One region of the Comamonas sp. F1-6 genome, then DNA from elsewhere that is predicted to be linked to it. Evidence: riboswitches for the same ligand, from Rfam matches in the RefSeq annotation. Region 1 holds a riboswitch; each other region holds the start of a gene.

Region 1 (9,923 bases):
GCCGTTCGCCTTGAAGAAACCCTTTTCGGGCTCGACCAGAATATTGGTGATCTCGCTGATGGGCTTGCTCCAGCCGGCCAGGCGAATCTTGCCCTGCAGAGGAACCGCCATGCTGGTGCCGGTCATGGCAAGGCCGCTCAGGCCTGCACAGGCGCCGAGCAGGCTGCGGCGAGAGATGAACGAAGTCTGGTTGCTGGAGTGCATGACAAATGGTTTGAAGATGCAGTCAGGCCCGGTCGCCCGACTGCGAGGTTGAAAAGTGATGAGAGCGCAGCAAATAGCGCTCCAGAACAAGGCAGGCCTGATACAGCAGCAGGCCCATGGCGGCGATCAGCACCAGTGCCGCAAACATCAGCGTGGTGTCCATCATTCCCTGGGCAGCAATGACCACGGCGCCCAGGCCCTGGCTTGCACCCATGAACTCGGCCACCACGGCACCGACCAGCGCCAGCACGACGGCCACGCGCAGCCCGGCCAGAATCGCGGGCAGCCCGGTCGGCAGTTTCAGGCGCAGCAAGGTCTGCAGCCTGGTTGCGCCCAGCATGCGAAACAACTGCAGGCGCTGGCCATCCACCTGCCGCAGGCCCGTCAATGTGTTTTCCATCAATGGGAAAAAGCAGATCAGCGCCGTGATCAGCACCGTCGGCAACATGCCAAAGCCGAACCACAGCACAAACAATGGCGCCAGGGCCAGCTTGGGCACGACCTGGCTGACCACTACATAGGGCTTGAGCACGCGCTCCAGCAACTCGGACTCGGCCAGAGCCATGCCAGCCAGCAAGCCCACGGCACTGCCTATGAGCAGCCCCAGCAGCAAGGCCTGCAAGGTAGCCCAGAGATGCGGCCAGAAATAGCCGGACGCGAGACCCGACCACAGCGACAGCGCCACCGCCGAGGGCCCGGGCAACACCAGCGCCGACAAGCCAAATTGCCTCGCAGCCAGTTCCCATATTGCGATGACAGCTATCAAAAGCGAGGCAGACAGCCAGTGTGTTCTGTTCAGCAGGCCGTTCATGCGCCACCCCGGTCCATGGATGCGCGAATGCGCGCGCAATAGTCGTTGAACGCCGCGCCATGGCGCAGGCTCTGCTGGCGCGGCTGTGGCAGCTCGACGGACCAGTCGTCCACGATGCGGCCGCCATGCATGAGTGCAATGCGGTCACCCAGATAGACAGCCTCGTTAATGTCGTGGGTAACAAAGAGCACCGTCGTGCCATGGCGCTGGCAGGTGCGCAGCAAATCGTCCTGCAGTTCGGCACGCGTAATGGCATCCAGCGCCGCAAAAGGCTCGTCGAGCAGCAGCAGCGGCGGCTCCAGAATCAGGGCTCGCGCCAGCGCCGCGCGACTTTGCTGTCCGCCCGAGAGCTGCCCAGGGTAAAGCCGGGCGTGGGCGGCAAGGCCCAGTTGCTCCAGCAACTGCATGGCTGCATGTCGGTCCTGCTGCGTGAGTTTGCGCTGCAGCGATACAGGCAGCAGCACGTTGTCGATCACCGTATGCCAGTCCAGCAGCGTCGGCGCCTGGAACATAAAGCCCAGTTGCGGCCCCGGCGCTGCCAGTTCGGTGCCGCGCAGCAAGACATGCCCCGACTGGGGCCTGAGCAGGCCAGCCGCCAGCTTGAGCAGCGTGGTCTTGCCGCAGCCGCTGCGCCCCAGCAGGCAGTGAAACTCTCCAGCCCCGACCTGCCAGTCCACGCCATCCACCACGGGCACTCGTCCCGGGTAGCTGAATCGGGCCTGCTTGAATTCCATGAATGCCACGGCTGTACGCGCCCCCTCAATCCGCATAATCAGCCAGCGGCTGGGCCGCAAGTTCTGCCGACTGCTCGATCTCCGTCATGCGCACCAGATCCAGCAGGTTGAAGCGCCCGTCATGGTGCCATCCCGCCTCGGGCATGCTCATGGAGCCGATGGCGCTGATACGCGTAACGCCAGCCGCACCCAGCAGCCCCGCCAGGCGGTACAGCTCTTCGGGGCCGGCAGCAATGCCGGCGGTCTGCAGATAGTCGCGCTGAGCGGCCACCACGGGCAGCACGGCATCGAGCCGGTCCACGGCCACCACGGCAATCGTGCGGTACAACGCGGTCGGTGCCAAGGGCTGAAGACTCTCGCTGTAGGCCACGCTCCAAGGCGCATCCACAGGCCCCAGCAACTGGTGTGCTTCACCGCCCCACTCCATGTTCTGCTGCCAGCGTGCCAGCGCCGCCCCTTCTTCCAGATCCAGTTCGCGGCGTGCAAATCGTCGCTGCAGATTGGCAAGCTCGGCTGCCAGATAGTCGGCAAAAGCACGCGCAGAGACCGGCGCCCCACGCTGCACATAGAACACATGGGGCGAGTAGCAGCCCTGCTGGTCATAGCGCATCACGTCCCAGGCCGCCTGCCTTGCCATGGCCGGAGCCTTGAGCGTATCCAGCGCCTGCGCGTCGATCAGGCCAAAGCCCAGCTTGTGGCCATGGGGCAAAAAGCGCGTCGTCACGGGCAGGCGACGACGCAACGCATCCAGCGTCTGGTTGCCGCCATAGGCCAGCACCGTATCGGCCTGGGCATAGAGCGCGTCGGCCTCCTCGCCACCTGCACCGCGCCACCACACCACGGCCAGGCAATCGGCCAGCGGCGGGTGGACCTCTGCCAGCAGGCGTGCAAACCATCCCGCAAACAAAGGCTCGGCACTGGCCAGCTTACCAATCGCAGGGGCCTTGACCAGCAAGCCGCAGACCAGGCTCCACAGCGACAGCGCAGGTACGTTGCCGGCCCAGCTATGCACCAGCAGATCCGGGCCGAAAGCACGTACGGCCCCGCCCTTGGCTGCCGGTTGAAAACCATCGAGTACCGCCGGATTGGCAAAATCCTCGGCCACAAAGCGCTTGAGCTGCGCTGCACGAAAGGTCTTGAAAAATCCTGTCAGCCCCAGCCGCACCATATCGGCGTCATAGCCGCTGACCACGGGCAGCCAGGCTTCGGCCTGCTGGCGGTAGATGTCGTTACGGTCAAGCAGGCGGGCCATCGCACGATCGACGGCATCGATGATCTCGGCCACCGGCATGGGGCGCAGATGGGCGGCCGCGGCCTTGCGCACACGGCAGGCCAGTGCCTGCATCTGCGGCGCCGTCAGCACGGGCACGCTGACTTCCAGCCTCTGGCCGTCGCGGGACTCGAAGTCCAGCGTCTGCCACTGCACTTCGTCGTCGCCCAGGCCCGGCAGGTAGCCTGCCTTGATACGCTGCACCTTGCGCTGCTTGCTCATGCGCCGGCAGCTTTCACAAACTCTTCAACCGCCAGCGAGCAACCCTTGGCGGCGGCGCCCTCGGCGCGCCCTAGCAGCAAAAAGCCGTCTTTTTCCTGCGAGCCGGCCCACAGGCCCACATCCTCGGTCAGTATGGTGGTCACCGCGTTGTAGTTGGCCAGATCGCAATGCACCAGAATGCCGCGCTCACCAGCTGCCACGTCCCTGCCGGTGATCGGCTCCACCAGACGCGAACGAATCCAGTGCGGACCGGACTTGACCGAGGGCAGAATCGCATTGCCATCGTCATAGAACTGGGTACTCAGCTCCGTCATGCCATACATATTGATGCACAGACTGCGCGGCACGCCCAGCAGCTGCGAAAGCTCGGCATAGAACTCCTCGAGCGGCAGCTCGCGCGACTGCCCCTTGTAGCCGCCCGTATCCAGTACGCGGCTGCCTGCAGGCAGGCGAAAGCTGCGGCCCTGCGCACGCAGGGCATCCATCACATGGACCAGGCTGAAGCTCGCGCCCAGCAACGCAAACGGCTGGCCACTGCGCTCGGACTCTTCCAGCGCGGCACACAGGGCCGGCATGTCCAGCCCTTCCGAGTTCAGATAGTAGCGGCTGCCTGCCGAGCCGAATTCGGAACAGGCCAGGGCCAGATAGTGGGCCAGCGAGGAATTGGGCATGGCCTGCTCATCGGGAAACAGAATGCCCATGGGCATGCGCTCCAGCCCCTGCATGAAACGTCTGGCGAAATAGCGCTTCATGGACAGGTCGTAGACATCGAGCTGCGGATGGAAATGACGTCCGCGCGCAGCGCGTCCCGTGGTGCCGCTGGTCATGAATACGCGCTCGGCGGACGACGGCGGCTCGCTGCGCAGCTCCATGGCCTTGAAGGCATCGATGGGCACAGCCGGAACATCGCGCCAGCTCCTGACATTGCGCAGCGTAGCACCGCGTCGCTGGCAAAAGCTGCGAAACGGCGCATTGCATTCGTACTGGTAGGCGAAAAGGCGCAGGGCGAGTTGATTGAACTGGTCGTCGGTGCAGTCATCCATTGCGATGAAAGCAAGCAGATCTGCGACCAGCGAAGCGGCCTTGTCCATGAAATTCCTTCGAGAGCGGGGACATCATGCTCCGAAGGCTTGCTGACCATGCGAGAACGCACTGCCCTGAGGTCAGCTTGCAAGCTCTTCTTCCGCCGGTATGAACCGGGTCAAGTTCGCGGGTGTAGATCTCAGCACTGGCGTGCACCCCGGAGCGCGGCGCCATCTTACCCCAACGGCATCACTGCAAGGGGGCTGCACCGCCGCATGAAAGTCGCGTCACTTGTAACCTGGGGTAATGCTCCAGCACGGGCAAGAAGGACATACAGGGCAAAAACATCAAAATACTGCTGCCCAAATACAATCGACCCAGCACCGCAAGCTGCCTGAGACGTAACCTGCCACGGCGCCGACAATCACGCAGGTACGCCATGCCTGAAAGCGCGGCATGTCGCGTCGCTGGACTGCGTCAGCAGAGCTTGCAAGCCATCCAGGGCACTGAACGCCCGCCCCAAGCCCCAGAGATATTCACATGCATTTTTCGCGCCTTTGTCATCTGGCAGGCTGGCCTGTGGCCGCCGCCGGACTGCTGCTGACGGCACAGTCCGCAACAGCCCAGCAAGCCGCCGCCCAGCCGGAACTGCCCCAGTTGTCCGAAGTCACCGTGCGCAGCACCTTGCAGGAGTCTGCACTTGAGCAAACCCCGGCCTCCGTGACCGTGCTCGACGGCGAGCGCATGCGCGAGCGCAATCTGCAGGTCAATCTCTCGGAGTCCCTGAGTGCAGCTCCGGGTCTGCAGCTGCAGAACCGTCAGAACTACGCGCAAGACCTGCAGCTGTCGATTCGCGGCTTTGGCGCACGATCCACCTTCGGCGTGCGCGGCATACAGATCTATGTGGACGGCATCCCCTCCACCATGCCCGATGGCCAGGGTCAGACCAACAATATCGATATCGCCTCGCTGGAGCGCGTGGAAGTGCTGCGCGGTCCTTACTCCGCCCTCTACGGCAACGCCTCTGGCGGCGTGATCAATGCCTATACCGAACGTGGTGAAGGCGCGCCCTCGATGCAAAGCAGCTTTGCACTGGGCAGCGACGGCCAGAAGCGCCTGGGCCTCAAGGCCAAGGGCGAAACCAACGGGATTGGCTATGTGCTCAGCGCCAGCCGTTTTCTCACCGACGGCTACCGGGCCCAGAGCGCGGCGGACAAAAACCTGTTCAACGCCCGCATCGATGTCAAGCCCGACGAATACAGCCAGCTAACCCTGGTCGCCAACCATGTGGACATCGATGCCAAGGACCCCGGCGGCATCACGCCCAAGGACTGGGCGGCAGATCCGAAGGCTGTGGCGTCCAACCCCTTGCTCTACGATTCGCGCAAAAGCGTGAAGCAGACCCAGGCCGGCCTGACCTATGAGCGCCAGCTGGACGGCGGCCAGGCACTGCGCCTCATGGCCTATGCCGGTCAGCGCGAAATGATGCAGTTCCAGTCCACACCCAAGGCATCGCAGACCGGCTACAGAGGCGGAGTGATCGGTCTCAAGCGCGACTATGGCGGCATCGATGCGCGCTGGAGCGGCAAATACGAGCTGGGCAGCGGCAGCCTGAGCCTGATTGCCGGCCTGGCCGCCAACACTGTCAGGGAAGACCGTCAGGGCTACAAGAACTTTGCGGGCAACCAGCTGGGCGTGGTCGGCGAGCTGGTGCGCGACGAGCGCAACACCCTCACCAGCATAGACCCCTATCTGCAAGCCTCCTGGGCCTTTGCACCGCGCTGGAAGCTCGATGCCGGCCTGCGCTGGAGCAATGTGCAGTTCCAATCGCGCGACCATTTCCTGGCAGACAAGAACGACAGCGGCAATGCCGGATTCCATAAGCTGCTGCCGGTTGTTTCGCTCCAGCACGAGCTCAATCAGGACACCAATATCTATGCCTCGCTGGGTCGCGGCATGGAAACACCGACCTTCAACGAGATCTCGTACCGCCCCGATCTGGCGGGCGGTCTGAACTTCGGCCTCAAACCTGCGGTATCGACCAGTGCCGAGCTGGGCATCAAGCAACGCTTCAATGTGGCCGGACTGCGCGGCGACTGGTCTGCCGCACTGTTCCAGACCCAGACCGACGATGAAATTGTGGTGGCCAGCAACGACAACGGCCGCACCTCTTATCAGAATGCCGGCAAGACCCGCCGCCGCGGCATGGAGCTGAGCACCAGCACCTGGCTGATGCCCCAGTTGCGCCTGAGCGGCGCGCTGACCTTGCTTGATGCCAGCCTGCGCAGCGGCTATTGCGACAGCAAGGGCCAGGACTGCACTCCCGCCGGCAACCGTATTGCCGGCACGGCCAGGCATTTGGGCTACCTGGGACTGGAATGGCTTCCCGCCACCGACTGGCGTGTGGGCCTGGACTGGCGTCATGTGGGCCGTATTGCCGCCGACGACAAGAACCAGGTCTATGCCCCCAGCTACAACGTGGCCAGCCTGAGCGTTGGCTACACCAAACGCCTGGGCGCCTGGAAGCTCAGCACTTTTGCCCGCATCGACAATCTGGCGGACAAGAACTATGTGGGCTCGGTCATCGTCAACGAAGGCAACGGACGTTACTACGAGCCCGCTCCGGGACGTCAATGGATGGCCGGCACCAGCCTCAGCTACCAGTTCTAAACATGTCATCCGGCTTTGCCGGACAGCAGAAAGCGGGTCCAGAGCCCGCTTTTTTCACATCCGGATAGATCAAAAGCGATTTTTTCAGAAAAATTCTGGTGCTTGTACATTGCCTGCTTGAGCCCGAAAGCCGCCAATCCCGCCCCGGTTTGCCTGCCAGACGACAGGCGCCGGCAACAAGCTTGCGCTCATCAGCCCTGCAAGCCACGTCAAAACACAGTCAATCACATCAATTTCCATGCCGGTGCGTATGCAGTTTGAGCGAAGTTAGCCCCTGAAGCAGGCAAGAACGGCACACAGAAATTCTTCACTCTGCAACACGCAGTCATCAGGGGTACAACTGCCACGAAATGCGGGCCAAATGACAACAGACATCCGCTCCAGGTAAAGAAATCAATTCTTATAGAAAATTCACATAAAAAGAGCTCAGATGGCGGGCTTTTGAAAGCAAATTCACAGCGCTAGAATCCGCCACCAGCGCTGCCTCGTATGTTTGAAGCCGGGGCACGGTTTCAGATTTCTCCGTATGTCAGCCCTTTTCGTTTCTTGCCATCCAAATTCCAGCCCGGCGCCTTGCAGCCCTGCCATTCCCGCAGTTGGAGCTGATGTATGAGTGATGGATTGCAAAGCCCCGCCCAACAGGGTGTGCAGTTGGTCGATATACGGCTGCAGCGCGGCCAGACCCAGGTGTTTGACGGCCTGAGCCTTAGCCTGACTGAAACGCGCATTGGCGTGATCGGCAACAACGGCGCGGGCAAGTCCAGCCTGTTCCGCCTGCTTTGCGGGCTCGAGCTGCCCCAGGCCGGACAAGTACTGGTGGATGGCATGCCCTTGCTGCAGGCGCGCGAGCACAAGCCCGGCCTGATCGGCCTGATGTTCCAGAATCCGGACGATCAGATCATCTTCCCTACCGTGGAGGAAGAACTGGCCCTGGGCCTTCGCCCCCAGGGCCTGAGCAAGCAGCAAGCCAGAGCCAGGGCGCGCGAGTTGCTGGCCGCACGCGGCCTGGCCCACTGGGCCGAGCGGGCCGTCAGCAGTCTGAGCCAGGGCCAGCGCCAGCAGGTGTGCTGGCTCTCGCTGCTGATTGCGGCGCCGCAACTGCTGCTGCTGGACGAGCCCTTTGCCAGCCTGGACCTGCCCGGTCAGGCCCGCTTGGCCCAGGATATTGCCACCGCACCGCAACAGGTGCTGGTCTCCACCCATGTGCTTGACCATGTGCGCGACTTTGAGCGCGTGATCTGGCTGGAGCAAGGCCGGCTGCGTGGCGACGGCCCTGGCCGCGACATCTGCAGCGCCTACGAGACCTCCGTACAGGAGCAGTTGCTGAAGAAAAGCCCGCACGGAGACCTGCATGGGTAGCCTCTACAGCGAAGTTGCGACCTGGCTGCATCGCTGGTCGGCCGGCCTCAAGCTCTTGCTGCTGGCGGTTTTCGGTACGCTGTTGTTTCTGATAGCCAACCCCTGGGCGTTGGCGTGCTGCGGCGTGGCTTGCCTGGTTCTCTGGATATCGCTGGGCGAGGCCACACAGGTGGCGCGCCGGCTGATGCGCTCGGTTATCGTCGCGGCGCTGCTGGTGGCGGGCTTTCATGCCTTCATGGGCAACCCTTTGCTGGCAGCCGTCAGCAGTCTGCGGCTGATCTGCGCCTCGACCCTGGGCATTGCGCTGACCATCACCACCCGCCCCAGCGATCTGGTCGAGGTACTGGAATGGCTGCTCGCCCCGCTGGCCCGCTTGGGCATCCCCACCGAGCGCGTGGCCATGCAGCTTGCACTCATGCTGCGCTTTACCGAACATTTCTTTGTGCAATGGACAAAGCTGGACGAGGCATACCGCCTGCGCACCGGCAAAAGCGGCGGCCTGCGCCTGATTGCACCGCTGACGATTCATATGCTGCAGGCCACGCGCCGTGTGGCCGACGCCCTCTGGGCAAGACTGGGTTTCTAGGAGAGCATTGATGACTACCACACCCTCTCACACCGTATCGCGCGGCGGCGCACGCTCCATGGCTCAGGTATCGCTGTTCGCCGCCCTGATGGCCGTGATGGGCCTGATTCCCAAGATCGACCTGCCGTTCGGCGTGCCCATCACCATCCAGTCGCTGGGCGTGATGCTGGCAGGCGTCATGCTCGGGCCCTGGCGCGGCCTGCAGTCCATGGCACTGTTTCTCGCGGCCGTGGCCGTAGGTCTGCCACTGTTGTCGGGCGGTCGCGGCGGCATCGGAGTCTTCATGGCACCGTCTGCCGGCTATCTGATCGGCTACATGCTGGCCGCAGGCATCACTGGCGCCATCATGGCTGCCCTGCCGCAGAGCACGCCGCGTCGCACGGCGCTGAGCGCCTTCATCGCCTCCTTGATCGGCGGCCTGCTGTGCCTGCATGCCTTTGGCGTGCTGGGCCTGATGCTGATCGCCAAGATGAGCCTGAGTCAGGCCTTTGCCGTGACGCTGGCCTTTGTCCCCGGCGACTTCATCAAATGTGTTCTCTGCGCCATCATCGTCCACACCGTGGCACGCGGAATGCCTGACTGGCGTTTTGGCGGTCGCCGGTGAACGCGCTGTCCGCGGCGGCACCGCTGCAGGGTTTCTGGCAGCTGGTTCATGGCCCGCTGGCCTATTGGGCGCAACACCGGCCCGATGTTGTGGCCTTGCAGAGCGAGGCCGGCTCCTGGACCTTTGGCGATCTGCATGCCGAGGTCGAGCAGCGCTCGGCACGCCTGGTGGCGCAACGCGCACCGCAAATGCTGCTGCTGGATGCCAGCCGCTCAACGCTGGAGCGGCTGGTGGACTTTCTGGCCGTGATCCACAGCGGCCGCTGCGCGGCGGTTGCCGACCCCGACTGGCAACCTGCCGTGCGCCAGCGCATTGAAAGCTGGCTGCCCGCGCAGCCCTGCGAGCTGGAATCGGCAGCACCGACGGCAGCCTTTTATACCGGCTTTACCTCGGGCAGCACTGGCCTGCCCAAGGGCTTCAAGCGCCACCATCTGTCGTGG
Region 2 (9,923 bases), on a different contig from region 1:
CGTCCCCCTCCCGCAAGCGCAGCGAAGCGAGAGAGGGGGAAGCGGCAAAGCCGCTCAGGGGGTGAATCAGTGGTCGGTGTCTGCAATACGCAGCAGCGTCACCCGGTCGCGCACGATGAGGCCACCCGGTTCGATGCGAATGACTTCCTCGCGCTCCATGGATTTGAGTTCCTGGTTCACGCGCTGGCGCGAGGCGCCCAGCAACTGCGCCAGCTCCTCCTGCGCCAGATGCAGGCCGATGCGGATCTCGTTGCTGTCCGACAGGCTCATCACGCCATAGCTGCGCGTCAGGTGCAACAGCTGCTTGGCCAGGCGCGCGCGTAGCGGCAAGGTGTTGAGGTCTTCCACCAGACCGTAGAGCTGACGTACTCGGCGTGCATTGAGGCGCAAGATCGCTTCGGAAAACTCCACATGCTCTGCCAGAATGCGCTTGAAGTCCGCCTTGGATACGCACAGCAGCGTGGTCTCGCCATGTGCATAGGCGTCGTGCGTGCGCTTGTCGCCATCCAGAATCGCCACATCCCCGAACCAGATGCCCGGCTCCACATAGGTCAGCGTGATCTGCTTGCCCGTGATGGAGGTGGAGCTGACTCGCACCGCTCCACGTGCACAGGCAATCCACTCCTCGGGCGGTTCGCCGCGAGCGCAGATGAGCATGCCATCTTTGTATCGTTTGACGTAAGCGCATCGAAGAATGTCGTGCCGCAAAGAGGGCGAAAGGGATGAAAACCAGCGACCAGAGTTGATCGCCTCACGTTCTTCCATACTAAGAATTGGCTCGTCCATGTTCTGTCTTATGCGTGACTGGTAACCGCCCCATTGTCGCGTGTGGGACCGGCTGTGCCGCAACTGCGGGACTCAGGGTTGTCACCTGTGTGTCCGCTTCTAACGCGAAGAGGGCTTGCGCCGATCAAGAAAACCCAGCAGTCATGCGGGCTGCGGCGCGACGGAAAACAAAAATGCCCGCTGGCTGCGGGCATTCAGTCTTGTCATCTGCGGTATTTCATGCGCCGAGTTTTTCAGGCACGATGGATCTGTGGCTTTAAGTGAAAATAGCTGGTAGCTCTTATCTTTCAAGCGCTCCAAGCTATTGAATTAGTAGTGCGTGGATTCACGCAGCAGCTTGCATGCGCGCCAGCAGATGCTTGGCCGCAGCTTCCGGATCGGGGGCGTTGACCAGGGCGCGTACCACGGCCACCGAGCCCACGCCCGTGGCACGCACGGCGGGGAACAGGTCCTCGGAAATGCCGCCAATCGCCACCAGCGGGTATTGCTGCATCAGCCGCACATAGGCCGCCAGCCGCGCCAGTCCTTGCGGGGCTGTCGCCATCTTCTTGAGCGTGGTGGGAAAGACCGCGCCCAGGGCGATATAGCTGGGCTGGACCGCATGGGCTCGCACCATCTCGGCGTAGCCATGGGTGGAGACGCCCAGGCGTGTGCCCGAGCTACGGATGGTCTGCAGATCGCGCTGGCCGATCACGTCCAGATCTTCCTGGCCCACATGGATGCCGTAGGCGCCTGCGTCCAGCGCGGCCTGCCAGTGGTCGTTGATGAACAGGCGTGCCTGCGTGCCCTTGACGGCATCAACAGCGGCCTTGACCTCTTGTGCAACGGCGGCCCTGTCGCCGGACTTGAAACGCAGCTGCACCGTGGGCACACCCGCGCGGGCCATGCGGCCCACCCATTCGGCCGTGGGCAGCACGCCATACAGGCCCAGCTCGCGCGGACAATGGGCAAAGGCCAGGGCCGGGTCGGCCTTGCCGAGACCGAAGTCGCGTGGGTCGTCGGGCCAGTGGGTGACATCGAACTGGTCGGTGCGCTCGCTCTGGCGCTGCCAGGCCTGGGCCAGAGTCTCAGCATCCACGGCGATAAAGCCCAGCTGGCTGCAGGCTTCCAGCGCGGCCAGATAGGCGGGCTCCTGGCGCAGCGCGGGCGGCACGGGCTGGGGCGTCAGCTCGACCGAGTTGGCATCGTGGTGCAACCGGGCGCCAAAATTGGCACTGTGCTGGTGGATGATGGCTTGCGCCAGGGCCTTGATTTCTGCGGAGTCCATGGGCCGGCCTTTATTCCTGATGCCAGAAAGGGGTGCCCAGCACGGGCGTGCTGGGCTGGGCGGCGTTCTGCTCCGCCATGGCGCCAGCGCGCCAGGCGGCGTGACCGGCATTGACGGCATCGGAGAACGCGCCGGCCATGGCCACAGGGTCTTCGGACAGGGCCACGGCGGTGTTCAGCAGCACGGCGTCATAGCCCCATTCCATCACGGTGCAGGCATGGGAGGGGCGGCCCAGGCCGGCATCGACGATCAGCGGCACCTTCAGGCGCTCGCGCAGCATCTGCATGGCATAGGGGTTGATGGGGCCGCGGCCGGTGCCTATGGGCGCGGCCCAAGGCATGATGGCCTGGCAGCCCACGTCGACAAGCTTTTGGCACAGCACCAGGTCGTAGGTGGTGTAGGGCAGGACCTGGAAACCGTCCTTGATGAGGATGGAGGCAGCCTCCACCAGGTTGAGCGTGTCGGGCTGCAGCGTGTAGTCGTCGCCGATCAGCTCCAGCTTGATCCAGGGTGTGTCGAAGACTTCACGCGCCATCTGGGCCGTGGTCACGGCTTCCTGGATGGTCATGCAGCCTGCCGTGTTGGGCAGCACGGGCACGTTGAGCTTGCGCAGCAGTTCCCAGAAGCTGGCGCCGGTCTCGGCCGCATTGCTGCCCTGGCGGCGCAGCGAGGCCGTGACCATGGCGGGCCTGGAACGCTCCACAGCCGCTTCGAGAATCGCGGGCGAGGGATAGCGCGAGGTGCCCAGCAGCAAGCGGCTTTCAAAACGTTGGCCGTAGAGAACCAGGGTGTCGTCGGTGGTTTTTGTATTCATGATTTATCTATATCTCTTGTCTTTGTACCGCAATGCGTGTGAAGCCCAGTGAGCCTCAAACAGACATGTGCCCAGTCAGTGACACCGAGCAAGAGCCGCCTCGCCGCGAGGGTGTCGTCCCCTGGGGGAAGGCGCGAAGCGACTCAGGGAGGTCATTCCTAGCCGCCTGTCACTGGAGAGATGACTTCCATCCTGTCGCCCTCGTTGAGCGCATGGTCGGCGTACTGCGTCTTGGGCACAAACACCGTGTTGACCGCCACGGCAAACGGGGGCTTGGCCTGCATCTGCGCCAGCGCATCGGCCACGGTGGCATGGGCTTGCAGCTCGGTGGCTTGCTGGTTGAGGGTGATCTTCATGGCATGAAACAGAAAATAAAGCGGGTGCTAAGTTAAACCTCTGCACGGCGGCGCTTGCGTGCGCAGGAGGTGCAAGTGCTGTGCGCCAAAGTTCGGGCTCGCGGCTCAGCCGCGATGCACGGCGACATCGAACTCGCGCGCCAGCGGCGAGTCGTTGCGGTCCACCAGCTCCAGCACCACGTCGAGCATGGCGGGCGAGATCATGAAGCCGTGGCGGTAGAGGCCGTTGACTTCCATGACGCGCGGCGTCAGCAGGCGCACGGCGGGCAGATTATCGGGCAGGGTGGGGCGGCACTGGGTGGCGATCTCCACAATCCGGCCTTCGGCAAAGCCCGAGTGCACGGTATAGGCCGCGCTCAGCAGCTCCAGCGTGGAGCGCACGCTGGCCGGCGACATATCGTCGGATTCGATCTCGGTCGCGCCAATCACGAACAGATGGTCTTCCTTGGGCGCGATATAGATGGGGTAGCGTGGATGGATCAGGCGTGTGGGGCGCTGCAGCGTGACTTCGGGCGCATGGATGCGCACCACCTCGCCGCGAATGCCGCGCAGCTGCTTCCATTGGCTGCGGGCACCCAGGCCCCGGCAGTCGAACACGAAGTCGGGCTGGCCGGCCGCGCCGGGACGGAAGTCGCCGACCTCGCGCGGGCTGTCCCAGTGCAGCTGCACGCCCAGGGCGCTGAGCTTGTCGACCAGCGCCGTCAGCAGCTGGCGGTTGTCGAGCTGGCCTTCGCCGGGCAGATAGACGGCCTGGTTGAAGCGTCCCTGCAGCGCGGGCTCGCAGTCCTGCAGCGCCGCGCCGGTCTTCTCCTGCATGGCCGGCAGGCTGGGGTTGATGCGCCGGTTTTTCTCCAGCAGGCCGAAAAAGCGTGCCGCATCGCCCTGATCCTGGCGGTGCCAGAGAATCAGCGTGCCGTTTTGCTGCAGAAACACATGCTGCTCGAGCTGAGCTATCAGCTCGGGCCAGCGCTTGAGCCCATGCTGGCCCATGCGCACCACGCCGGGCTCGGTAATGGCCGACTCGGCCAGCGGCGCCAGCATAGCAGCCGCCACGCGCGCCGCAGCACCATCGCCTTGCGGGCCATGGGCGTCATAGAGGTCGATGGCGTGACCGCGCTGGGCCAGGGCCAGAGCCAGCAGACGGCCCATGAGGCCGCCGCCGAGAATTGCGATCTTTGAAGAAGCTTGTAGCAATGACATGTGCAAATCGTTTTCCATCCGGACACAGGAACAGGGCCATGTGCAGGACAAAACGCGGCATGCCTTGCGGCTTGTGAAACTCCCCACGCCAGCATGACCTGGATCGGGTGCAGGGGGCACAGGGCACGGATGGTGCTCTGGTGCGCAGCCCGTGGCTGGCGCAGCCCCAGGGTGTTTCTCAGTCCGCACAGGCTGCTTGCCTGCGGGACACCCCTGTTTCGTCCGCTGGACATTACAGCACAACCGCAAACAGCACGCATTGACCATGCGCATGGGCGATAATTTTTGCCATGACAGTGATTGCTTCTTCCTCCATCTCCGGCGCCGCAAAAAAGCGCTATGCACGCGTGCTCTCCATAGCCGGCTCGGACAGCGGCGGTGGCGCCGGTATCCAGGCCGACCTCAAGACCTGTGCGGCTCTGGGCTGCTACGGCATGACGGCGATCACGGCCATCACCGTGCAGAACACGCTGGGTGTGACGGGTATTCACGGCATTCCGCTCGATACCGTGCGCGGCCAGATCGATGCCGTTGTGCAGGACATAGGCGTCGATGCCGTCAAGATCGGCATGCTGGCAACCCCCGATGTGGTGAGCGTGGTGGCGGATGCTATCCGTCGCCACGGTATCAGGAACGTGGTGCTGGACCCCGTGATGGTGGCCACCAGTGGTGACCGCCTGATCGTTCCCGAGACGGCACAGGCGCTGGTCCAGGAGCTGTTCCCGCTGGCGACGGTGATTACCCCCAATCTGGATGAAGCAGCTTTGCTGCTGGGTCGCAACATCGACGGCATTGGAGCGTTGGATGCGGCCGTGGCCGATCTGCTGGCCATGGGGGCGCCGGCCGTATTGCTCAAGGGCGGGCATCTGAGCGGCGATCTGGTCATGGATGTGCTGGGCCGGCAAGGCCAGCAGGTCGGCGACTATCTGCGCCTGCAGTCGCAGCGCATCGTCACCCATAACGGCCATGGCACGGGCTGCACGCTGTCGTCGGCGATTGCCTCCTTCCTGGCTCAGGGGCTGGCGCTGGAGGCCGCAGTGACCGAGGCGCGCCGCTATATTCTGGGCGCCATCGAGGCGGGAGCCGAGGTCTATACCGGCCAGGGTCACGGCCCCCTCAATCATGGCTATGCGCCGCGCGCGCAGCTGATCGTCGAAGGCTGATTGCCGGCACCCGCAAAAAAGGCCCGCTGCTGCAGGCCTTTGCTTTGGGTGTTCGTGTTGCAGGGCTTACCAGCCCCAGACCAGATTCTTGGCCACCCAGCCGCTCTGGCCGTTGCTGCGCTGCACCTGGGCCCAGCTGCCTTGCTTTTTCAGAGTCTGCAGCACCTCATGCTGCTCCAGCTTGCCCACGCGCTTGTGCTTCTGGCCGGGGCCGGAGCGCAGATTGGCTGTGCGCGCCGTCACCACCATATGCGGGCTCTTGCTGGTCAGCGGGGCGTGGACCCAGCCCAGCGTGGACTCATAGTCCTTGACGCGCAGCCACTGGCCCTTGCGCTGGGTGACTTGCAGCGGATAGCCCTTGCTCAGTTCCCAAAGGGTTGCGGAGCGGGTATTGGGCTGCTCGCGCACATTCACGGTCGTGCCCTTGATGCTGACAAATTCCTGGGCTTGTGCGAGGGCCGGCAGCAGGCCGGCGGTGAGCGCACCCAGCGCGATCAGGCTTGAAGTGGCGGCGGTGCGGATCCAGCGGTTGCAAGGCACGGGGCAGATTCTCCTTTTATCGATTGAAAACAGGCTGTAACCCCCATCGGACTTGCGTGGCTAGCTATAGTTCCTGTAGAAAGCTGACAGGGGCTGAACACCCGACAGCCATAAAGGAATGCCATGAAACAGCCAACCAGCGCCCATGGGCGTGCCTCGTTGACCACCCGATTGACGCTTGCATTGACGGCTCTGGCCGCCGCGACCCTGCTCACGGCCTGCCAGAGTAGGGCGTCGGCGAATGCAGCGGCTGCAACACCTGCCGCCGCTGCGGCGCCAAAAGCCGGGGACCCGCAGATGCCGGGCCAGCAATTGCTGGCCGCTGCCGCGCAGGGCGATGCCGTGGCGGTGCGCGATCTGCTGGCTGGCAACGCGCCTGTCGACGTGCAGGACGCCCGGGGCAATACCCCATTGCTGCTGGCCACGGCGGCCAACCATATCGAGGTGGCGCGATCGCTGCTGATGCACGGTGCCAGCCCCAATATCCAGAACCAGATGCAGGACAGCGCCTATCTGCTGGCCGGTGCGCAGGGCCGGCTGGAGATTGTGCGCATGACGATTTCCTATGGGGCCGATCTCAAGAGCACCAACCGCTATGGCGGCACGGCCCTGATTCCTGCCTGCGAGCGCGGCCATCTGGAAACGGCCCAGGCGCTGATCGCGGCCGGCGTGAATGTGAACCATGTCAACCGGCTGGGTTGGACCTGCCTGATGGAAGCCGTGGTGCTCAGCGACGGCGGGCCGCGCCATCAGGCCATCATCCAGACCTTGATCGACGCGAAGGCGGATCTGAATCTGCCTGACAAGGATGGGGTGACGGCCCTGGCCCATGCACGCCAGCGCGGGCAGAAGGCTGTGGTTCATATGCTGCAGGCGGCGGGCGCCAAGTAAGAACAGAGGAGATGGCTGCAGAGCCTTTCTACCGCGCGTGTGATGCTATTGCCTTTGAGTTTCAGTCAGGTGGCAACGGAGCGAGGCTGCAGCTGGCGTGTGGCGAGAGCCACCACAAAAGTCAGCGCCAGCGTGGGCAGGGCCGAGCCCAGGGCCGTGCTCACATAGGGCAGCAGGTGATAGAAGGCAATGCCCAGCACCCAGATGGTCACGGCATCCCAGCGCACGGCGGGCGCTTTTTGCATCAGTTGCACGGCATCGGTGCCAAAGGCCAGGCGACCCAGCATCACGCCGAACAGCGGCACAAAGCAGGAGCTGAGCAACAGCAAAAAAGGCTCCAGACTGTGCATGGGCAGCACCATGGCCAGTGCCGTGCACAGGGCCGCGATCAGCAGGCCCCAACGGCGAATGCTCCAGTGCGGTTGCAGGCTGTGGGCCGACATGGCACCCGAGTAGGCATCGCCATAGGCATTGTCCACCTCGTCGATCAGAATCAGCGACAGGGCAATCAGCCCGCCCTGGGCCAGCAGCAGGGCCGTGACCAGGTCTTCGCTGGGCAGGGTCAGGGCCACCAGCACGCCCAGGGAGTAGCACCAGATATTGGCCAGGGCAAAGCCGGTCCAGGCCCCCGACAGCGCGGACTTGCCGCTTTTGCCGTGGCGCGCATAGTCGGCCACCAGCGGCAGCCAGCTGATGGGCATGGCGATCACCAGATCGACGGCGCCGAGCATGCTCATGCCGCCTGCACCTTCGCGGGCCAGCAAGGTCCCGAGGCCGGTGGCGCCGGCCATTTTGAGGAATTGCCAGCTCAGCCACAGCAGCGAGGCAATCACCAGCGGCAAGGCTACGCGCGAGATGATGCGGCGCACCAGGGTGGTCATGGAGCCGCTCATCAGCAGCAGGATCACGCCACCCCAGAGCAGAGTGGCCAGCCAGGGCCAATAGGCAGCGCCCATGATGCCGCTTTGTTTGCCCAGCGCCACGGTGGCGTCACGCATCACCACCAGCTCGAAACTGCCCCAGCCCAGCAGCTGGATGATGTTGAGCACGATAGGCAGTCGTGCGAAGTGGCGGCCGTAGACGCTGTGCATCAGCCCTGCACTGGACAGGCCGCTGTCGCAGCCCAGCTTGCCCACCCAACCCAGTAGACCGGCACCGATCAGCGAGCCGATGGCTATCGCGATCAGCGCATGTAGCGGGCTGAGCGCAGGCAGCAGATAGGCTCCCATCTGCATGACCAGCAGGCCCACGCCCAGGCTGAACCACAGCGAGGCATGGTCGCGCCAGGCAAAGACGCGCTCCTTAGCCGTCACCGGGGCCAGGGCCCGATTGGCCGATGTGGAAGAAGATGAATTCATGAATGCTCCGCCAGAAAAACGAAGCAGGGGCCGCATGGTTTGCGCGGCGAGCCAGCAAAGACATGGCCAGTCGCGGTCTGACACCTTGGACAGCTTCCCTGCGCGAGGATGATCTCGGGCAAGCGGTCGTCAAGACACCGCTTGCGCAATCAGGTTCAAAGGGACTCTCTCAGCCCTGACCGGTCATGGTCAGGACACCCCCAGCATTGCTGCCTGCCTTGGGCCGCAGCGAGCGCGATTGTGCCAGACATGCCGCGTCGGGGCAGAACTGCAGCGCAAAGCTGTGTTGCAAATGCTTGCAAATCAGAGTGCCTGTCTTGACCCCGTTGCGTCTGCTGCTGCGTTTCAGCCTCCGACAAGTTTGTTTCAGCCGCTGTGGCTGTACCTTGAGGAGGCCTTGTCTATGTTGTCTGTCCGTATCGAACCCTCGGTTCCAGGTTTCTTGCTGTCGCGCGGCCGTTTGCTGCGCGCTTCGCTGCTCTGCGCTGTCGCGATGGTGGCCGCCGCGCCGGCCTCGGCCTGGACGCGCGGCAACCACAAGCTGGCCCAGGTCAGCATCATCGAACGTGCCACGGGCCGGGTACTGCCCCAGTACAGTCACGAGGGAGAGCTGTGGGTGGTGGGCCGCCCCGGTGCCAATTACGCGGTGCGCATCCGCAACTTCGAGAGCCGCCGCATCATGGGCGTCATCAGCGTCGACGGGGTCAATGCCATCAACGGCCGCACGGCGAGCTCCCGCGCCGAAGGCGGCTATGTGCTGGATGCGGGCGACAGCTACGACGTGCGGGGCTGGCGCAAGAGCAATGACAACGTGGCTGCGTTCTATTTTTCCGAAAGCGATATGTCCTATGCCGCCAGAACCGGCAGGCCGCAGGATGTGGGCGTGATCGGAGTTGCGCTGTACCGCGAAAAGCTGCCCGAGCCTGCTGCCTACCAGGGGCCGCTCCATGAGCCGCAAGCGCAGGCCAGTGCCTCGGCGGCTGAATCTGCAGCGGCGGATGTCGCCGTGCCTCAGGCCGCCAGCAAGAGCCGCAGCGCCGAGCGCCGTGCGCCACAGGCCTCGCCGACCCCCTCGCTAGGCACGGGCCATGGCGCGGTGGAGCGCTCGCAAGTCACCCAGGTGGACTTCGAGGCCGATACAGACCAGCCCCGGCAGATGGTGCGCATCCGCTACGACAGCTATGCCAACCTGGTCGCCAGAGGCGTGATTCGCGAGCCTCATCCACGGCCGTCCCAGCCGCGCGCGCCCAATCCTTTTCCCGGGGACAACGGCTTTGTGCCGGATCCACCCCGCAACTGAGTTGATTGCGCTGTCGTCGGAGTTTGCATAATCGCGGGCATGCTTGCACCGCCGCTTGCCCAAGCCCAACTCGCCGATGAAGCCCTGATGCGCAGCTATGCCGCAGGGCAGGCCACGGCGTTCGAGACGCTTTATGCCCGGCACAGCCTGCGCATATGGCGCTATTTCTATCGCAACACGGGCGATGCGGCGCTGGCCGACGATCTGGCGCAAGACCTCTGGGTTGCCGTGGTGGACTGCGCCTGCCG
Region 3 (9,923 bases), on a different contig from region 1:
GCAGCACCAGGTGCAATCCCTGCCAAAACGTCCACCAAAGCAGCCTCCGGGCTGCTTTTTTCATGGCGCTCACGTGGCATGGCTGCTGCGGGTATCTCGCTGCAATCGCTATCAGAATAAAAGCACTTTGCGCCTTTCATTCATGGACTTCAGCAATAAATCAATATGAAATCCATGGACAACAAGCGCTAGCAGCTATCAAAGCTGGTGTATCCCTTGGGATTTCCCGCAAGTGCTTGCCCCGATGCCAGACGCAATCGCCGCCCCTAGCATGTTTGCTGCGATGCAGCGACAGCGGCCACCCGCCGCCCGGACGCTGCACGCTCTCTCCACATTTCTCATAATTTTCAGGAGACTCCATGCATCGCTTGTCCCAGTCTGCGCCCTCTGCCTGCCTGCTGGCTCTCGCCCTGACGGCGGCCTTCGCGGCCCCCGTCATGGCACAGGAAAAAGTCAAGATCGGCTTCATCACCGACATGTCCAGCCTCTATGCCGATGTGGAAGGCAAGAACGGTGCCGTTGCCATACAGATGGCAATTGACGACTTTGGCGGCAAGGTACTGGGCAAGCCCATCGAGCTGCTGACGGCCGACCACCAGAACAAGGCCGATATCGCGGCCAGCAAGGCCCGCGAATGGATAGACACGCAAGGCATCAGCCTGGTGTTCGGCGGCACCAACTCCGCCACCGCCCTGGCCATGGCCAAGGTCGCGCAGGAGAAAAAGCGGGTCTTTATCGACAATGGCGCGGGTAGCTCGGCACTGACCAACGAGCAATGCAGCCCCTATACCGTGCACTACGCCTTCGATACCGTGGCCCTGGCCAAGGGCACGGGCGGAGCCGTGGTGGACACCGGCGGCAAGAACTGGTTCTTTGTGACGGCCGACTATGCCTTCGGCCATGCACTGGAAGCCGACACCAGCAAGATCATCGAAGCGCGTGGCGGCAAGGTGCTGGGCTCGGTCAAGACGCCGCTCAACGCCAGCGACTTCTCCAGCTTCATGCTGCAGGCCCAGAACAGCAAGGCGCAGATCCTGGGCCTTGCCAATGCCGGCGGAGACACCATCAACTCCATCAAGGCGGCCAAGGAATTCGGCGTCACCAAGAACATGAAGCTGGCCGGCCTGCTGGTTTTCTTCAGCGACATCCACAGCCTGGGCCTGAAGAACACCGAAGGCATGCAGTTCACCGCCCCCTGGTACTGGGACATGAACGATGGCTCGCGCAAGTTTGCCGACGCCTTCATGGCCAAGACCCAGCGCCGCCCCAGCGAGATCCAGGCTGCCGACTACTCGGCCACCATGAACTACCTCAAGGCCGTGGAAAAAGCCGGCACGCTCGATGCCGACAAGGTCATGGCCACCTTGAAAAGCACCAAGATCGACGACTTCTTCGGCCAGGGCTACATCCGCGAAGACGGCCGCTATGTGCACGATATGTACCTGATGCAGGTCAAGTCGCCGGCCGAATCCAAGGGCACCTGGGACTATTACAAGATCATCAAGAAGCTGCCTGCCGAGCAGATCTGGACCACCAAGGCGGAAAGCAAATGCCAGTACTGGCGGTGACTTGAACCCGCGAGGCATACGCCCCGCATCGGAACAACGGACAGCAAGCCGCGGCAGCTGTCCGTTTTTTCATGGCAGCAGTTCCAGCAGCTCCAGGCTTCAACCCGTAACAAACTTACATCGCGATATTTGCGCCTTATCGAGATGGACCTGACGGGCGGCGTCCCCAGCGACCCTTTCCAAGCCGAACGCCGCAGACTCTGCTCCATTACGGAACAAAAAGGCAGGCCCTCGTGCCTGCCTTTTTTCATGGCGACGGGCGAAAGCGCCTGATGCACAAGCGCCGCAGCCCGGCTTCAGCTCAGGTCAACGTGCCGTGGTGTCGGTCGATGCATTGACGATGGGAATGTAGAAATCGCCGCCCGCCTGATTGAACTCCGCCGCCTTGGCCTGCATGCCCACGGCAATGCTGTTCTCGGCGCTCACGCCTTGCTGCTTGGCAAAGTCGCGCACTTCCTGGGTGATCTTCATGGAGCAGAACTTGGGTCCGCACATGGAGCAGAAATGGGCCACCTTGGCGCTGTCCTTGGGCAGGGTTTCGTCGTGGTAGGCCTGGGCCGTGTCGGGATCCAGTCCCAGGTTGAACTGGTCCTGCCAGCGGAAATCGAAGCGCGCCTGGGAGAGGGCATCGTCACGCGAACGCGCGCCCGGATGGCCCTTGGCGACATCGGCGGCATGGGCCGCAATTTTGTAGGCGATGATGCCCTGCTTGACGTCGTCGCGGTCGGGCAGACCCAGATGCTCCTTGGGCGTGACATAGCACAGCATGGCCGTGCCGAACCAGCCGATCATGGCCGCGCCGATGGCCGAAGCGATATGGTCGTAGCCGGGGGCGATGTCTATGGTCAGCGGGCCCAGGGTGTAGAACGGAGCCTCGTGGCAATGCTTGAGCTGCTCGGTCATGTTCTGCTGGATCATGTGCATGGGCACATGGCCGGGGCCTTCGATCATGGTCTGCACATCGTGCTTCCAGGCGATCTGCGTCAGCTCGCCCAGCGTGGCCAGTTCGGCAAACTGGGCATCGTCGTTGGCATCGCTGGCGCAGCCGGGACGCAGGCCATCGCCCAGCGAGAAGCTCACGTCATACTGCTTCATGATGTCGCAGATATCCTCGAAATGCTCGTAGAGGAAGCTCTCGCGGTGATGAGCCATGCACCACTTGGCCATGATGGAGCCGCCGCGCGAGACGATGCCGGTGCGGCGCTGGGCCGTGAGGTGGATGTAGGCCAGGCGCACGCCGGCGTGGATGGTGAAGTAGTCCACGCCCTGCTCGGCCTGCTCGACCAGGGTGTCACGGAAGATCTCCCAGGTCAGATCCTCGGCAATGCCGCCGACCTTTTCCAGCGCCTGGTAGATGGGCACGGTGCCGATGGGCACGGGCGAGTTGCGCACAATCCAGTCGCGCGTGGTGTGGATGTTCCTGCCGGTGGACAGGTCCATGACATTGTCCGCCCCCCAGCGAATGGCCCAGACCAGCTTTTCCACCTCTTCCTCGATGCTGGAAGTCACGGCCGAGTTGCCGATGTTGGCGTTGATCTTGACCTTGAAATTGCGGCCGATGGCCATGGGCTCGATTTCAGGGTGGTTGATATTGGCCGGAATGATGGCGCGGCCGCGCGCCACTTCGTCGCGCACGAATTCGGGTGTGATGATCTTCGGGATCGCTGCGCCCAGGCTGTTGCCGGCCAGGCGCAGCTCGCGCGCCGCGTCCTGCTGGTACTGCGCCATCCATTCACGGCGACCGTTTTCACGCAGGGCCACATACTCCATCTCGGGCGTGATGATGCCGCGCTTGGCATAGTGCATCTGGGTCACGTTCTGGCCAGATTTGGCACGGCGCGGCTGGCGCTGCAGCGCGGCCGCCTCGGCGCGCAACTGGTCCACGCGTGCATCTTCCTCGCCGCGCTTGCCGCCGTCGTCCAGCGCCACACGCAGGCGACCCACGTAGTATTCGCTGTCGCCGCGCGCTTCGATCCAGGCACCTCGCACGCTGGGCAAGCCCTGGCGCACGTCGATCTGTACGGCGGGGTCGGTATAGGGACCCGAGGTGTCGTAGACGCTGACCTGCTCTCCATTGGTGAGCGCAATATCGCGGACCGGCACACGCAGCTGCGGATGCAGCGCGCCACTCAGATAGCTCTTGGTCGATGCGGGAAACGGCTGGCGCGACTGTGCCAGCAGCTCGGCAAAACGGGCGGCATCGGGGGCATGACCTGCAGCAGGCGTAAAAATGGAATCAGGGGCGTTCATCGCAGTCTCCTCAAAGCGGTTGAAGTGCATCAAACGCTCCGTGGAGTGCGGCCCTGCTCTGATCTTGCCCTGCACGGGCCCGGCCCGCTATGGGGTATCCGGCCTGTGCCGCCGAAATTCTGCAATTTCGGCCTGGTTCTTCACGCACCGGCTGTCCAGAAAAGACAAAACCCCAGTGCGCGAGGCGCCTGGGGTTTGCTGTGCCTATGGCTTTCAGGGTTGGCACTCGCGCCAGTTGCCCTGTCAATCCATCGGCCCTGCGTCAGGGTCCCGCTCTTCTTCCGCCGGTATGAACCGGATCAAGTTCGTCGGGTTCGCCTGCACTGTTTTCACAGTGACTGGCATCTCAGCGCTTTCGCACACCCCGGAGCTGCACGCAGTATAGGCTGGTTTTGCCACAATTTGCGCACTCTTGAAGCTGTTTAACTATCCTGACCCTCAAGCGTCTAATCCGCCGTTCAATCCAGCCCCTGCAACACCAGCCATTCATTGCTGGCAGCACGGCTTGCGCGCCACTGGTTGATGGGCGCGCTGACATCCTCGTAGCCCAGGGCGATGCCGAAGGCAATCTGGTAGCCATCCGGCAATGCCAGCTGTTCGATCAGCATGTCGTTGTACATGCGCCAGAAGCCCTGGGCACAGGTGGCCAGACCTTTCTCCACGGCCAGCAGCATGAAGGACTGCAGATAGATGCCCAGATCCACCCATTGCGCATAGCCCATGCGCTCCTCCACGGCCACGAAAATGCCCACGGGCGCACCGAACATCTGGCCGTTCTTGGCCAGTTGGGCCAGACGTGCTGCCTTGTCCTCTCGACCGATATTGATTGCGCGGTAAAGATCTTCGCCGTTTCCAAAGCGGCGACTGCGGTAGGGTTCCCACAAACCGGGTGGATAGGACAAGCCGGGGCGCTGCACGGCCTCGGTCTCCCTGGCCCTGGCGCACAGATCCTTGAGCGCCTGTCCGCCCACTGCGGTCACACGCCAGGGCTGCATATTGCCGCCGGACGGCGCCTGTGCTGCGGTCTCCAGCAAGTCCCGCAACGTGGCAGCAGCCACGGCCTGCGGCAGAAAAGCGCGCACCGAACGACGCTGCTGCAATGCTTGACGAATATCCATCTCTTCTACTTTCCTAAATCGCTGGTGTGCAGTGTAGGAGCTTGCGGCATTTTCCCGAGTCGCCGTGGATACCTTGTCGCAGCCGCCCCGGTGCTTGCCCTGATGGCGCGCCCTGCTCCAACTGCGACCATGCTGGCTGCCCGTCGCAGTGACTGGGTACTCACCACCTCAGGAGATGACTCTGATGAAGCCTCGCTCTGTTTGCTCCGCTACCGCTTTTTCCCCAAGAACATTGACGCTGGCACTGGGATGCCTGCTGACCGCTGCAGGCGCTCAGGCGCAGGACAAGATTCGCATCGGCTTCATCACCGATATGTCGGGCCTCTATGCCGATGTGGACGGCAAGGGCGGAGCCATGGCCGTGCAGATGGCCGTGGACGACTTTGGCGGCAAGCTGCTGGGCAAGCCCGTCGAGGTGCTGACGGCCGACCACCAGAACAAGGCCGATATCGCGGCCAGCAAGGCACGCGAGTGGTTCGACACCCAGGGCATGAACATGCTGATCGGCGGCACCACCTCCAGTGCAGGTCTGGCCATGGGCAAGGTAGCCGATGAGAAGAAAAAGGTCTACATCATCAACGGCGCGGGCACTTCGGCCCTGACCAACGACCAGTGCAGCCCCTATTTCGTGCACTATGCCTATGACACCGTGGCGCTGGCCAAGGGTACGGGCAAGGCAGTGGTGGAGCTGGGCGGCAAGAGCTGGTTCTTTCTGACGGCCGACTATGCCTTTGGCCAGGCGCTGGAAGCCGACACCACCCGCGTGGTCAATGCCGCTGGCGGCAAGGTGCAGGGCAACGTCAGGCACCCGCTGAACACAGCCGACTTCTCTTCCTTCCTTCTGCAGGCTCAGAACTCCAAGGCCCAGATTCTGGGCCTGGCCAATGCAGGTGGCGACACCATCAATGCCATCAAGTCGGCACGCGAGTTCGGCCTGACCAAGACCATGAAGCTGGCCGGCCTGCTGCTGTTCAGCTCCGACATCCACAGCCTGGGCCTCAAAGCCACGGAAGGCCTGATGTTCACCGACAGCTGGCATTGGGACCTGAATCCCGAAAGCCGCAAGTTCTCGGATCGCTTCTTTGCCAAGTTCAAGAAGATGCCCACCTCGCTGCAGGCAGCCAACTACTCGGCCGCCATGCAGTATCTGAAGCTGGCCGAGAAGCTGGGCACGACGGATGCCGACAAAATCATGGCCGGCTTCAAGGCCACGCCGCTATCGGACTTCTATGCCAAGGGCGTGATCCGCCCCGACGGCCGCTACGCTCACGATATGTATCTGCTGCAGGTCAAGGCACCGGCCGAATCGAAGAAGGCCTGGGATTACTTCAAGGTGCTCAAGACCCTGCCCGGCGACCAGGTCTTCACCACCAAGGAAGAGAGCAAGTGCGCTCTGTGGAAGTAGTCGGTCGGCATTGAAGAAGCGGCCGGGTTGCCTGCATGGCACCCGGCTTGATGCCTTGCGCTTCGTCCTCGCCTTCTTGCCACGCAAGAAGAAGCGTCAAGCGACTGCCCGCACCGGCATCAAGACAAGGCTCATTCGAACCCGCGCATCTCGCACCATTCCCCGGGCTCTGCCCTGGTGGAGCGCCACTGGTTGATGGGTGCCGCGCTGTCCTCATAGCCCAGTGCCATGCCAAAAGCGATCTGGTAGCCCTGCGGCAGCGCCAGATGCCGGCTCACAAAATCGCTGTAATTGCGCCAGAAGCCCTGGGCGCAGGTGGCGAGCCCCTTTCCGGTCGCCAGCAGCATCAGCGATTGCAGATAGATGCCCAGATCCACCCACTGCGCATGCAACATGCGGTTCTCGACCGCGACGAATACGCCTACAGGTGCGCCAAACATGTGAGTGTTCCGGGCTAGCTGCAGCAGCCGCCCACTCTTGTCCTCACGCCCCATGCCTATGGAACGATAGAGATCCTCGCCATTGTCAAAGCGGCGGCTGCGATAGGGCTCCCACAGCTGAGGTGGATAGACCAGGGCCGGATCAGAGTTGGGGGTCGCCGCAGGCATGGCCTGGCGCAAGGCCTGAAGGCTGTCCCCCGTCAGCGCTATCACGCGCCAGGGCTGGAGGTTGCCGCCTGAAGCCGCAAGTCCGGCCTGCGCCAGCAAATCCCTGACCAGCGCCGCATCCACCCTCCTTGGCAAAAAAGCACGCACCGAATGGCGCTGCTGCATGGTCTGTTCCACATTCATCATTGCTTGCCTCGGGTTTGAGTTGGCAAGCAGTCTCGGCCGGACAGGCAGGGCTTTCGCCCCTCAAATCGACTACGGGCAAGCACCATGAAAAAAGCCAACGACAGGCGTTGGCTTTCACTGGCAGAGCAGAAGTATCAAGCGATCCATGGACAAGCGCCTGGGGTTTACTTGCCCAGAATCTGATCGATCTTGTCCTTCTGGAATGCCTCGGGTCGTTCGGACTCGCAGGGCACACAGTCCTTTACATGGCCTTGAATCGAGAGCTTCTCGATGGCAGCCCACAGCAGTGCAATCTGCTTTTCATGGCCGGCAGCGCCTTCGGACAGAGAGCGCATGGCCTGGGCCACGGGGTCGACTTCGGCCGTCACGCCATAGGCGGTGAAGCCGCTCTTGCCGCAATCCTCGTCAATCACGACAGCCGTTTGCGCCTTGGCCTCGACCTTGGGTGCCGACTCATGCTCGGTCACATCGGCGCTATGCCCGGTCTTGCTGGGAATGATGCGCGCCGGAATGCCCACGGCAGTCGCACCTGCAGGCACGGGCTTGATGACCACGGCATTGCTGCCTATCTTGGCACCATCGCCTACCTCGAAGCCGCCCAGCACCTTGGCGCCGGCACTGACCACCACGTTCTTGCCCAGCGTAGGGTGGCGCTTGGCGCCCTTGTAGAGCGAGGTACCTCCCAAGGTGACACCGTGATAGATGGTGCAGCCATCGCCCACCACCGCGGTTTCGCCGATCACGACACCCATGCCGTGATCGATGAAGACCTCGCGACCAATGACGGCACCGGGGTGGATTTCAATGCCGGTGAACCAGCGCCCCATGTGCGAGATGAAGCGCCCCAGCCATTTGAAGCCATGCGTCCAGCACCAGTGCGCAGGACGCTGCAGCCAGATGGCGTGCAGCCCCGGATAACAGGTGATGACCTCCCAGGTGCTGCGGGCCGCGGGGTCGCGGTCAAGAATGCACTGGATGTCGGAGCGCAGGCGATCAAGCATCAAATAACAACGTGAGGAATGTTTAGCTTGTGAAGTCTAGCGGGTTGGTGGCTGGCTCTGCAGCATGGCTTTGGCAACACCGCGAAGAATATGGATTTCTTCCTGGGTCAGCTGCGCGCGGTTGAAAAGCTGGTTAAGCCTGGGCATGAGCTTCTTGGGTGCTGCCGGGTCCAGAAAGCCGATATGGGCCAGGGCCTGCTCCCAGTGGCCCAGCATACCCTGCACCTGGGCCATGTCGGCGCGATGCGCCTCAGGCGTGTGCTCCACCACGGGAAAACCACCCAGTGCCACGCGCCAGTCATAGGCAACGACCTGAATGGCCGAGCCCAGATTGAGCGAACCGAACTGCGGATTGGACGGAATCGACAGCGCCACATCACAGCGATAGACATCGTCGTTGCTCATGCCAAAGCGCTCGCAACCGAACAGAAATGCCACGCCCTTCTGGTTGCAGGCCGCACCGGATGTGGGCAGGTTATCGGTCAGACCTGCGTCTACTTCAGACACAGAGCGCACATCGAGCTCTCCTTTCAGGAGCAACTCGAAATGCTCGCGCGGAGTGCGTGTAGGCGGGCCGAAGTCGCGTGGCGTCATTGCCGTCGCGCACATATGGCTGATGCCATCCAGGGCTTCCTCCAGGGTGTCGACCACGCGGGCCTTGTCCAGCACATCCAGTGCGCCACTGGCACGCTGAATGGTTTCTTCCTTGCGCAGCACGTTCTTGTAGCGTGGGCGCACCAGCACCAGGTCGTCGAAGCCCATGGTCTTGAGCGCTCGGGCAGCCGCGCCCACATTGCCGGCATGGCTGGTTTCAATCAGTACGAATCGGGTTTTCATCAACGCAGAACAATGCAAAAGGCCCCACTTGTGGCCTTGATAAGACAGCAGACTACGCGGCCAGCTCTCTCTGACATCCGCAAGCACCGCAGAGAAGACCCTCGGGTCGCCGGGACGAACAAGCAAAAAACGCGCAGCCTGGGTAGAATTGCGCCCATTGTCGCCGCCCCGCATCGCCGGTCGCGGCTTTTACGTTCTTACCCGCGTAGTTCAGCCCAGTTTTGCTCCGGGCTGCATCGCCAACGCACTCACAATTTATGTCGAACTCCCTGCACCCCATGCTCAACGTGGCCATCAAGGCTGCTCGCGCCGCTGGCGCCCTCATCAACCGTGCCGCACTGGATGTGGAATCGGTGCGCGTTGCGCAAAAGCAGGTGAACGACTTTGTGACCGAGGTAGACCAGGCGGCCGAGCGCATCATCATCGAGACGCTGCTCAACGCCTACCCCCAGCATTCCATCCTGGCCGAAGAATCGGGCAGCGAACACGGTGCCAAGAACTCCGACCATGTCTGGATCATCGACCCCCTGGACGGCACCACCAACTTCATCCACGGCTTCCCCGTGTACTGCGTGAGCATCGCCCTGGCCTACAAGGGCAAGATCGAGCACGCAGTGATCTATGACCCCAGCCGCAACGACCTGTTCACGGCCACCAAGGGTCGCGGAGCCTATCTGAACGAGCGCCGCATCCGCGTCTCCAAGCGCACCCAGCTGCGTGATTGCCTGATCTCCACGGGCTTCCCCTTCCGCCGTGGCGACAACTTCAAGCAATACATGCTGATGCTGGGCGAAGTCATGCAGCGCACCGCCGGCGTGCGTCGCCCCGGCTCCGCAGCCCTGGACCTGGCCTATGTGGCTGCCGGCTTTGCCGACGGTTTCTTTGAGTCCGGCCTGTCCATCTGGGACGTGGCTGCCGGTTCTCTGCTGGTCAGCGAAGCCGGTGGTCTG

The links. Region 1 has a riboswitch for thiamine pyrophosphate ahead of AAIL66_RS04045 (long-chain-fatty-acid--CoA ligase). Riboswitches for the same ligand answer to the same signal wherever they lie in the genome.
Region 2: linked by a shared signal. The riboswitch ahead of AAIL66_RS14640 (FAD-dependent oxidoreductase) and the one ahead of AAIL66_RS04045 (long-chain-fatty-acid--CoA ligase) in region 1 are both predicted to bind thiamine pyrophosphate.
Region 3: linked by a shared signal. The riboswitch ahead of thiC (phosphomethylpyrimidine synthase ThiC) and the one ahead of AAIL66_RS04045 (long-chain-fatty-acid--CoA ligase) in region 1 are both predicted to bind thiamine pyrophosphate.

Annotation. Positions count from the first base shown of each region.
Region 1 is NZ_JBCPWN010000003.1:21,995-31,917, reverse strand. It holds gene AAIL66_RS04065 (ABC transporter substrate-binding protein) at 1-204, opposite strand, end outside; gene AAIL66_RS04060 (ABC transporter permease) at 227-1,015, opposite strand; gene AAIL66_RS04055 (ABC transporter ATP-binding protein) at 1,012-1,749, opposite strand; gene AAIL66_RS04050 (acyl-CoA reductase) at 1,775-3,241, opposite strand; gene AAIL66_RS04045 (long-chain-fatty-acid--CoA ligase) at 3,238-4,332, opposite strand; TPP riboswitch at 4,403-4,494, opposite strand; gene AAIL66_RS04040 (TonB-dependent receptor) at 4,805-6,934, shown strand; gene AAIL66_RS04035 (hypothetical protein) at 7,019-7,174, opposite strand; gene AAIL66_RS04030 (ABC transporter ATP-binding protein) at 7,544-8,293, shown strand; gene AAIL66_RS04025 (energy-coupling factor transporter transmembrane protein EcfT) at 8,286-8,879, shown strand; gene AAIL66_RS04020 (biotin transporter BioY) at 8,890-9,483, shown strand; gene AAIL66_RS04015 (AMP-binding protein) at 9,480-9,923, shown strand, end outside.
Region 2 is NZ_JBCPWN010000013.1:87,722-97,644, reverse strand. It holds gene AAIL66_RS14660 (Crp/Fnr family transcriptional regulator) at 67-786, opposite strand; gene thiE (thiamine phosphate synthase) at 1,112-2,053, opposite strand; gene AAIL66_RS14650 (thiazole synthase) at 2,064-2,867, opposite strand; gene thiS (sulfur carrier protein ThiS) at 3,026-3,223, opposite strand; gene AAIL66_RS14640 (FAD-dependent oxidoreductase) at 3,329-4,423, opposite strand; TPP riboswitch at 4,487-4,648, opposite strand; gene thiD (bifunctional hydroxymethylpyrimidine kinase/phosphomethylpyrimidine kinase) at 4,714-5,586, shown strand; gene AAIL66_RS14630 (SH3 domain-containing protein) at 5,653-6,126, opposite strand; gene AAIL66_RS14625 (ankyrin repeat domain-containing protein) at 6,250-7,017, shown strand; gene AAIL66_RS14620 (cytosine permease) at 7,083-8,375, opposite strand; gene AAIL66_RS14615 (hypothetical protein) at 8,779-9,675, shown strand; gene AAIL66_RS14610 (sigma-70 family RNA polymerase sigma factor) at 9,715-9,923, shown strand, end outside.
Region 3 is NZ_JBCPWN010000006.1:115,485-125,407, forward strand. It holds gene AAIL66_RS08510 (ABC transporter substrate-binding protein) at 360-1,568, shown strand; gene thiC (phosphomethylpyrimidine synthase ThiC) at 1,875-3,818, opposite strand; TPP riboswitch at 4,078-4,195, opposite strand; gene AAIL66_RS08520 (nitroreductase) at 4,277-4,936, opposite strand; gene AAIL66_RS08525 (ABC transporter substrate-binding protein) at 5,121-6,341, shown strand; gene AAIL66_RS08530 (nitroreductase) at 6,473-7,132, opposite strand; gene cysE (serine O-acetyltransferase) at 7,300-8,136, opposite strand; gene AAIL66_RS08540 (RNA methyltransferase) at 8,173-8,973, opposite strand; gene AAIL66_RS08545 (inositol monophosphatase family protein) at 9,231-9,923, shown strand, end outside.